Regions from separate parts of the Streptomyces sp. NBC_00237 genome, predicted to be linked through region 3. Evidence: riboswitches for the same ligand, from Rfam matches in the RefSeq annotation. Region 3 holds a riboswitch; each other region holds the start of a gene.
The links. A riboswitch is a leader RNA that binds a small molecule or an ion and turns the genes downstream of it on or off. The one in region 3 is predicted to bind thiamine pyrophosphate.
Positions count from the first base shown of each region.

Region 1: it holds a riboswitch for thiamine pyrophosphate, as region 3 does, so the genes downstream of both, OG897_RS20940 (thiamine ABC transporter substrate binding subunit) here and thiC (phosphomethylpyrimidine synthase ThiC) in region 3, are expected to answer to the same signal.
Region 2: it holds a riboswitch for thiamine pyrophosphate, as region 3 does, so the genes downstream of both, thiO (glycine oxidase ThiO) here and thiC (phosphomethylpyrimidine synthase ThiC) in region 3, are expected to answer to the same signal.
Region 4: it holds a riboswitch for thiamine pyrophosphate, as region 3 does, so the genes downstream of both, OG897_RS28805 (bifunctional hydroxymethylpyrimidine kinase/phosphomethylpyrimidine kinase) here and thiC (phosphomethylpyrimidine synthase ThiC) in region 3, are expected to answer to the same signal.

Region 1 covers NZ_JAPEMT010000002.1:1,607,935-1,610,126, reverse strand. Annotated here, with positions in the region: gene rlmN (23S rRNA (adenine(2503)-C(2))-methyltransferase RlmN) at 1-829, shown strand, start outside; TPP riboswitch at 868-993, shown strand; gene OG897_RS20940 (thiamine ABC transporter substrate binding subunit) at 1,075-2,175, shown strand.
Region 2 covers NZ_JAPEMT010000001.1:2,228,903-2,231,094, forward strand. Annotated here, with positions in the region: gene thiO (glycine oxidase ThiO) at 1-936, opposite strand, end outside; TPP riboswitch at 934-1,046, opposite strand; gene OG897_RS09870 (hypothetical protein) at 1,096-1,506, shown strand; gene OG897_RS09875 (NAD(P)/FAD-dependent oxidoreductase) at 1,574-2,192, shown strand, end outside.
Region 3 covers NZ_JAPEMT010000001.1:187,650-189,841, forward strand. Annotated here, with positions in the region: gene thiC (phosphomethylpyrimidine synthase ThiC) at 1-906, opposite strand, end outside; TPP riboswitch at 899-1,034, opposite strand; gene OG897_RS00840 (YibE/F family protein) at 1,106-2,192, shown strand, end outside.
Region 4 covers NZ_JAPEMT010000003.1:428,071-430,262, forward strand. Annotated here, with positions in the region: gene OG897_RS28795 (cytosine permease) at 1-302, opposite strand, end outside; gene tenA (thiaminase II) at 299-988, opposite strand; gene OG897_RS28805 (bifunctional hydroxymethylpyrimidine kinase/phosphomethylpyrimidine kinase) at 994-1,338, opposite strand; TPP riboswitch at 1,361-1,486, opposite strand; gene OG897_RS28810 (thioesterase II family protein) at 1,503-2,192, opposite strand, start outside.

The sequences.
Region 1 (2,192 bases), on a different contig from region 3:
GACCACGCGCAAGACGCTGTGGAAGATGCACGACGGCACGCTGGTCGAGTCGGTGCTCATGCGCTATCCGGACCGGGTGACCATGTGCATCTCCTCGCAGGCGGGCTGCGGCATGAACTGCCCGTTCTGCGCCACCGGGCAGGCCGGTCTCGACCGGAACCTGTCGACGGCGGAGATCGTGCACCAGATCGTGGACGGCATGCGGGCGCTGCGTGACGGCGAGGTTCCGGGCGGTCCGGCGCGGCTCTCGAACATCGTCTTCATGGGCATGGGCGAGCCGCTGGCCAACTACAAGCGCGTCGTCGGCGCGATCCGTCGGCTCACCGACCCCGAGCCGGACGGGCTGGGTCTTTCGCAGCGTGGCATCACCGTCTCCACCGTGGGCCTGGTGCCCGCGATGCTGCGGTTCGCGGACGAGGGCTTCAAGTGCCGTCTCGCCGTGTCGCTGCACGCCCCGGACGACGAGCTGCGCGACACCCTGGTGCCGGTCAACACGCGCTGGAAGGTGCGGGAGGTGCTGGACGCCGCGTGGGAGTACGCGGAGAAGTCCGGTCGCCGGATCTCGATCGAGTACGCGCTGATCCGCGACATCAACGACCAGGCGTGGCGGGGCGACCTGCTGGGACGGCTCCTGAAGAACAAGCGGGTGCACGTCAACCTGATCCCGCTGAACCCGACGCCGGGGTCCAAGTGGACGGCTTCGCGGCCCGAGGACGAGAAGGCGTTCGTCGCCGCCATCGCGGCGCACGGGGTGCCGGTGACCGTACGGGACACCAGGGGCCAGGAGATCGACGGGGCCTGCGGGCAGCTGGCGGCCTCCGAGCGCTAGTCCGAAGGGGCCCATGTAATCTGGGCTGCACATTTACATATTTCCGACAGGGGAGCGCCACAGCGCTGAGAGTGCGGCACCGATCGTCTTCGTACGGACAAGGCCGCAGACCCTCTGAACCTTGCCCAGGTCATTCTGGGTAGGAAGTTCGGTCGTTACTCAAGCTGTTGCGCCCTGCCCGCATCCTTTTCCGGTGCGGGCAGGGCCGCGTCTCTTCCTGGTCATGTCCAGGAGGAAAACCACCAGTGAGCACCATCAAGAGGTACGCCGCCACGGCCATCGCCGCCGCGCTCGGCGTCAGCGCGCTCGCCGCCTGCGGGGGCACCGACTCCGGCGACTCCGCCAAGAAGGGCGACGGGGCCGGGTCGAAGACCGTCACGCTCGTCAGCCACGACTCGTTCGACGTGTCGCCCGCCGTGCTGAAGGCGTTCACGCAGGCGACCGGCTACACGGTCAAGGTGCTCAAGAGCGGGGACGCGGGCGCCGCCCTCAACCAGGAGATCCTCACCAAGGGCTCGCCGCGCGGCGACGTCTTCTTCGGCGTCGACAACACCCTCCTCTCCCGCGCGCTCGACAACGGTCTCTTCCAGTCGTACGAGGCCAAGGGCCTGGATCGAATACCCGCCGACCTCCAGCTCGACAAGGGCGAGCACCGGGTGACGCCCGTCGACACCGGTGACATCTGCGTCAACTACGACAAGAAGTACTTCGCCGACAAGAAGCTCGCACCGCCGAAGACCCTCGACGACCTGGCCGAGCCCGCGTACAAGGACCTCCTCGTCGTCGAGGACGCCGCGACCTCGTCGCCCGGCCTCGGCTTCCTCCTCGCGACCGCCGGACAGTACGGCGACGACGGCTGGCAGGGCTACTGGCAGAAGCTCAAGGACAACGGCGTCAAGGTCGTCGACGGCTGGGAGCAGGCGTACAACGAGGAGTTCTCCGGGTCCGCCGGTGGCAAGAAGGCCAAGGCGGACCGCCCGCTCGTCGTCTCCTACGCCTCCAGCCCGCCCGTCGAGGTGCTGTACGCCGACCCGCGCCCGACCGAGGCGCCGACCGGTGTCGCCACCGGGACCTGCTTCCGTCAGATCGAGTTCGCCGGGCTGCTGGACGGCGCGAAGAACGCGGCGGGCGGCAAGGCGCTCCTCGACTTCCTCATCGGCAAGCAGTTCCAGGAGGACCTGCCGCTGAAGATGTTCGTCAACCCGGCGGTCAAGGACACCAAGCTGCCCGAGGTCTACGCGAAGTTCGGCGAGAAGGCCGACAAGCCGCTGACCGTGGACCCGAAGAAGATCACCGAGAAGCGTGAGCAGTGGGTCAAGTCGTGGTCCTCGCTGGTGAAGAAGTAGCCGAGAGGCGGCCGGGC
Region 2 (2,192 bases), 2.0 Mb from region 3:
TTCGGTGATGCCGGGGACGAGTTCGTGGGCGTCGCGCAGCAGCTCGTACACCCCGCCCGCCGTCACCGTGGTGTCCCAGCCGAGCTCCTCGCTGGTCGCCCCGACGACGAGTTCGCCGTTCGACCGGGGCACCAGGTAGACGTGGCTGCCGCGCACCACCGCACGCACCGTGCGGCTCAGGAACGGGGCGTACGCGGGCGGCACCGTCAGCCGCAGCACCTGTCCCTTGACGGGGCGTACCGGAGGGAGCACCTCCGGGGGCACTCCCGCGAGCCGGCCGCTCAGCGAACCCGCCGCCAGCACCACCTGGTCGGCGACGAGCTCGGTGCCGTCGGCCAGGAGCGCGCCGCTCGCCCGTTCCCGTACGACACGGAGCCGTTCGGCGCTCGTGCGGTGCAGGACCACTCCGGCGCGCTCACAGGCCGTCAGGAGGGCCGAGGCGAGGCGTCGCGGGTCGATCTGGTGGTCGCCGTCCACCCGCAGTCCGCCGCGCACGCCCGGCGCGAGCATCGGCTCCAGGCGGCGGCACTCGCGCCCGCTCAGCCACTCCGACTCCAGGCCCGACTGGCTTTGCAGGGCGTGCAGTTCGCGCAGGTGGGCCCGGTCGTCGGCGTCCAGGGCGACGGCGAGGGTGCCGCACGCGCGGTAGCCGGTGTCCTGTCCGGTCGCCTCCTGAAGCTCCCTGACGAAGTCCGGATAGCGGCGCGCGGAGGCGAGGTTGAGGCCGAGCAGGGTCTGCTCGCCGTAGTGCAGTTCGGTGACGGCGGCCAGCATTCCCGCGGCCACCTGGGCGGCGCCGCCGCCCGGTTCGGGGTCGGCGAGCGCGACGCGCAGGCCCCGCTGCGCGGCCCGCCAGGCCGTCACGAGGCCGATGATCCCGCCTCCGACGACCAGGACGTCGTACGGCCTTCCCGAAGAATCCACAGAGGTGTGCATGGGCGTCCAGCCCCTCCCTTCGCCGGCATGACCCGGATCAGGTTCGTACGGTCGGAGGCCCGGTCAGCCTCCCTCTCAGCCCGGTCCGCCGGGCTCCCGTGAGTGCTTGTACGGTGACCAGACTAGTCCCTGGGTTCAACAGACTGTGAGGTACGTTCCGTGCCCCGTTCGCTCGACGGACTCGTTCTCGCGCCGGTCGCCGACCAGGCGCCGGGCCAGGTCGGCACCCGCACGCGTTTCGCCTACCACGAGGACGGCGGCCGGATCTGGGCCGAGTACGCGGGCGGCGACGTCGTACGGGGGCACCTGGTCGGCACGCGCGAGGGCGACCGGCTCGACTTCCGCTACGTACAGCTCAAGCACGACGGAACGACGTCGTCCGGTCATTGCCTGTCGCAGGTCACGCTGGGTCCCGACGGCCGCGTTCGGCTGACGGAGAGCTGGGCATGGGAGTCCCAGGACGGCAGTGGTACGAGCGTCGTCGAGGAGCTGGCCGCCCAAGACCTGGATCAGGACCGGACCCAGGACCGGAATCAGAACCGGAACCGGAACCGGAATCAGAAGTCCTGACGGCCCGTCAGAAACGTAAGGTGGTCGCGTGAGCGAGCAGAAGCGCATCGTCGTCGTCGGCGCGGGCATGGCCGGAGTGCAGACCGCCGTCGCCCTGCGGGAGCAGGGCTTCCAGGGCACGGTCACCCTGATCGGGGCGGAACCCCACCAGCCGTACGACAGGCCGCCGCTGTCCAAGGCGGTCCTGCTCGGCAAGGCCGAGGGATCCGCCTTCGAGGTCGACTTCGAGGCGCTGGGCGTCGAACTGCGCCTCGGCTGCGAGGCCGTCGCCCTGCGCCCGGACGACCACGAGGTCGACACCCTCACGGGGCCGGTCGCCTACGACGCCCTGGTGATCGCCACCGGGGCGGACCCGATCACCCTCCCCGGCTCCCTCGGGGCACCCGGCGTGCACCTCTTGAGGACGCTCGACGACGCGCAGCGGCTGCGCCCTGTGCTGGACGCACAGAGCGACGTCGTGGTCGTCGGGGCGGGGTGGATCGGCGCGGAGTTCACCACCGCCGCCCGAGAGGCGGGCTGCACGGTCACCGTCGTCGAGGCCGCCGACCGGCCGCTCGCCGGGACGATGCCCGCCGAGATCGCCGTCCCGATGGCCGCCTGGTACGCCGAGGGCGGCGCCGAGCTGCTCACCGGCGCTCGGGTGGCCTCCGTGGAGCCGGGCGCGGTGCTGCTCGCCGACGGCCGCC
Region 3 (2,192 bases):
CAGGCGCACGCCCGCGTGGACCGTCATGTAGTCCACGCCCTGCTCGGCCTGCTCGATGACCGTGTCCTTGTAGACCTCCCAGGTCAGGGCCTCGGCGCGACCGTCGACCTTCTCCAGGGCCTGGTACAGCGGCACGGTGCCGATCGGTACCGGCGCGTTGCGCAGGATCCACTCACGGGTGGTGTGGATGTTGCGGCCGGTGGACAGGTCCATGACCGTGTCGGCACCCCACTTGGTCGCCCAGGTCATCTTGTCCACCTCCTCCTCGATCGAGGAGGTGACCGCGGAGTTCCCGATGTTGGCGTTGACCTTCACCAGGAACCGCTTGCCGATGATCATCGGCTCGATCTCCGGGTGGTTCACGTTCGCGGGAAGCACCGCACGGCCTGCGGCGATCTCCTCCCGTACGACCTCGGGCGAGACGTTCTCCCGGATCGCCACGTACTCCATCTCGGGCGTGATCTCCCCGCGACGTGCGTACGCGAGCTGGGTCACGGCCTGCCCGTCGCGGCCCCGCCGGGGCTGGCGCGGGCGGCCGGGGAAGACCGCGTCGAGGTTGCGAAGATCAGTCGCTCCGCTCCGGAGGAGGCCCCCGCGCGGGGACGTGTGCTTGATGCCGTCGTCCTCGGGGCGGACCGGGCGGCCCGCGTACTCCTCGGTGTCGCCGCGCCCGACGATCCAGTTCTCGCGCAGCGGGGCGAGGCCACGCCGTACGTCCGTCTCGATGTTCGGGTCGGTGTACGGGCCGGACGTGTCGTACAGCGTCACGTCCTTCCCGTTGGTCAGGTGCACCTGACGGACCGGAACCCGAAGGTCCGGACGCGATCCGTCGACGTACCCCTTGTGCCAGCCGGGCGTGCGCCCGTCCTGGTCGGAGGCAGGCGTGCGTGCATCCATCGTGGTCATGAGACCTACTCCCTACGCCGGCATTACCCGGTAACAGGTTCGGCGGTCGACGCAGCCGTTTCCGTACGTGTACGTACGGAGGTCAGCGCCCTCTCAGCCCGGTGCTCCGAGCTCCCGCGTGTGCAAAGGTGCCCCCACGCTAGCGCCATGCCGGGCGCGCTGAACAGAGGGCCCCTGCCGTTCTTGCGATGATCGCCCTGTGACCCCACCACAGCCCCCGTCCCAGCCCCCGCCCCCGCACCCGGCCGAGCCGCCCTCCCGGCCGACGCCCCCGCAGCCTCCCCCCGCCGCAGGTCACGGGCACGGACACAGCCACAGCCACAGCCACGGCCCCGCCGCACCCGTCTCCCAACACCTGCGCAAGGTGATCGCGGCGGTGCTGATCCCCTTCGCGACGGCGGTGCTCGTCGGGCTCGCGATCCTGTGGCCGGGCGGCGCACCGGCCCACGAGCGCACCGGAGTCGGCTTCGACCGGCAGACGGAACAGGGCAAGGTCGTCGGCGTCGACACCATCGACTGCAAGGACGCGAACGTCGCCCCGCAGCAGCCCGCACCGGGCGATCCGGCGCAGCCTCCGAGCGACAGTGCCCCCACCACCTGCAAGAAGGCCACCGTCGAGGTGACCACCGGCGCGGAGAAGGGCCGCACCTTCACCGAGATCGTCCAGCCGGAATCCTCACGGCAGTTGAAGCAGGGTCAGGAGGTCGTCGTCGCGTACGCCCCGAACGCGCCGCGCGATCTGCAGTTCTCGGTGACCGACGTGAACCGGAAGCTTCCACTCACCCTGCTCGCCGGGATCTTCGCCGTCGCGGTGGTCGTGGTCGGCCGGATGAAGGGCGTCATGGCGCTGATCGCGCTGGTCGCGTCGTTCGCGGTACTGACCCTGTTCATCCTCCCGGCTGTCCTCCAGGGGTCGAATCCGCTGGTCGTGGCGGTGGTCGGGGCGAGCGCCATCATGCTGATCGCCCTGTACGCCTGTCACGGCCTGAACGCGCGCACCTCCGTGGCCGTCATCGGCACGCTGATCTCGCTGCTGCTGATCGGGCTGCTCGGATCGCTGTTCATCGGCTGGGCGTTCCTGTCCGGGAACATCGACGACAACACCGGCCTGATCCACAGCCTCTACCCGTCGATCGACATGAGCGGCCTGCTCCTCGCGGGCGTCATCATCGGCTCGCTCGGTGTCCTCGACGACGTGACGGTCACCCAGACCTCCGCCGTCTGGGAACTGCACCAGGCCGACCCGACGATGGGCCCGCGCGCGCTGTACCGGGCGGCGATCCGCA
Region 4 (2,192 bases), on a different contig from region 3:
ATCGAGGGCGCGCCGGTGCGGGCCCCGGTGATGGCGGCGAGGCCGAGGGCGGCGGTGCCGATCAGGGTGCCGACGACGGACGCGGTGACGGCGGCGGCGAACGACAGGGTCGGACTGCCGGTGCCCAGCGGGTCCAGGACGACCAGCATGCCGCTGAAGCCGAGCAGGCTGACGCCCAGGTTGGCCCAGAAGGCGCCCTGGTCGAGGCCGGTCAGGACCTTGGGCGTGGGCTGGCCGAGGGTGAGCGGAGCCTCGTTCGCCGGGGCCGGTCTCGGGGTGGTGGGTTCGACGCCGGTCGTCACTTCGCGGGCTCCGAAACCTGGGCGGGAGCGGTGTCGAAGGGCCAGGACTCCATCCGCCAGGCGGCGTCCCAGAACATCCACTCCCAGGTGGACGCGGTCGTGAAGGCCGTGCGCATCCGGGCGCGGGTGGCCGGGTCGACCTGGTCCGCGAGCCGGTTGACGATCTGTCGGGCGTGCTCGGTGGCGGCTTCGAACTCCTCGTCGGCGTACGTGCCGATCCAGTCGCCGTACGGGTGGGCGGCGAGGTCACCGGCCTGTTCGAGGAGCGCCCGGCCCACCTCCGCGTAGATCCAGAAGCAGGGCAGGACCGCGGCGGCCAGCTCGGGGTAGCCCTGGGTGTGGGCGACGGACAGCAGGTAGGAGGTGTATCCGGTGCAGGTGGGGGAGGGTGTCCAGGCGTCGACGTCGACGACGTTGCTCTCGTGCAGGGAGCTCTCGACGACGACGGCGTCGTGGGCGGACTTCGCGAAGAACGCGATGTCCTGCGGCCGGTCCGCCTTCGCGGCGGCGCTGGCCAGCGCGCGGGCGTAGTCGCGCAGGTAGTGGGCGTCCTGGGCCAGGTAGTGGACGAACTTCTCCCGGTCCAGGGTGCCGTCGCCGAGGCCCGTGACGAACGGCAGCTTGTCGATGGCCGTACGTATCCCGGCCGTGTCGGTCCACAGCTCGTCGCAGAAGGTCGTGGTCATGCAGATCAGCTCCAGTACGGGTGGAAGTGGTGGACGGGACCGTGGTCGCTGCCGACCCGCGGGGTGTCGGCAGCGCGCAGAGCCCCCGTCAGGTGCTCCTGCGCGGCGCGGACGGCGGTCTGCCAGTCGTCGCGCTGCGAGCGGTCGCGCGGCACCGCCACCGCGTCGGTGGCGAGGAGGCGGTGGCCGCTGGTCGAGACCATCACGGGGGCGAGGACGACGTACCGGGGACGGTGCCGCTCCAGGGCGTCCGCGACGGCTGCCGCGACGACGGCGTCCACCGGGACGTCGGCGAAGAGTGTGTGGAGCTGTTCGGTGACGAACGCCGCGGGTACGGCATGGATATGGATGCCGGTGACGCCCTGGAGGCAGCATCCATCGTCAACACCCTTCCTACGCCGGCATTACCCGGTCCAGGTTCATGCGGTCGGCGGCAAGGGGAGAAACTCCCGTCCGCCCTCTCAGCCCGGCTACTCCCGAGCTCCCGCGGTGGTCGTCACGCAATGTACCCCCCTCAGGCCGAGTCCTTCGTACCGAGGTGGGTGAACAAGTCCGCCACCAGAGGCGCCATGTGCTCCTCAAGATAGAAGTGCCCGCCAGGGAAGGAACGTGTGACGAAGGCCGACCGGGTCACCTCGGACCACGCCTTCGCCCCGTCCTCGTCCACCCTGTCGTCCCGGTCCCCGTAGTAGGCGCAGACGGGAATGTCCAGAGGCGGCGACGGTACCGCTGCCGTGTACCGCTCGATGAGGCGGTAGTCGGCCCGTATCTGCGGCAGCAGCAGTTCCCGCAGCTCCTTGTTGGCGAGGGCCTTCGCGGTCGAGCCGCTCATGGCGGCGAGCTCCTCGACCAGCTTCTCGTCGGTCGCGTCGGCGAGCCCTCGGGAACGGTTCTTGCCCGGCCCCGCTCTGCCGGAGACGAACAGCGCACGGGGCCCGACCGCGCCGGGCGCCGCCGCCAGGCGTACCGCGACCTCGAACGCGACGGACGCGCCCATGCTGTGGCCGAAGAACGCCAGGGGACTGCTCGCCAGGCTCGCGCAGGCATCCGCGAGCGAATCCGCCAGCTCCTCCATCCGCTCGACCGGCGGGTCGAAGATCCGGTCCTCACGCCCCGGGTAGCGCACCGCCAGCAGTTCCACGTCATCGGGCACCAGAGGAGCCCAGGAGCGGAAGAAATTCGCCGCACCCCCGGCATGGGGGAA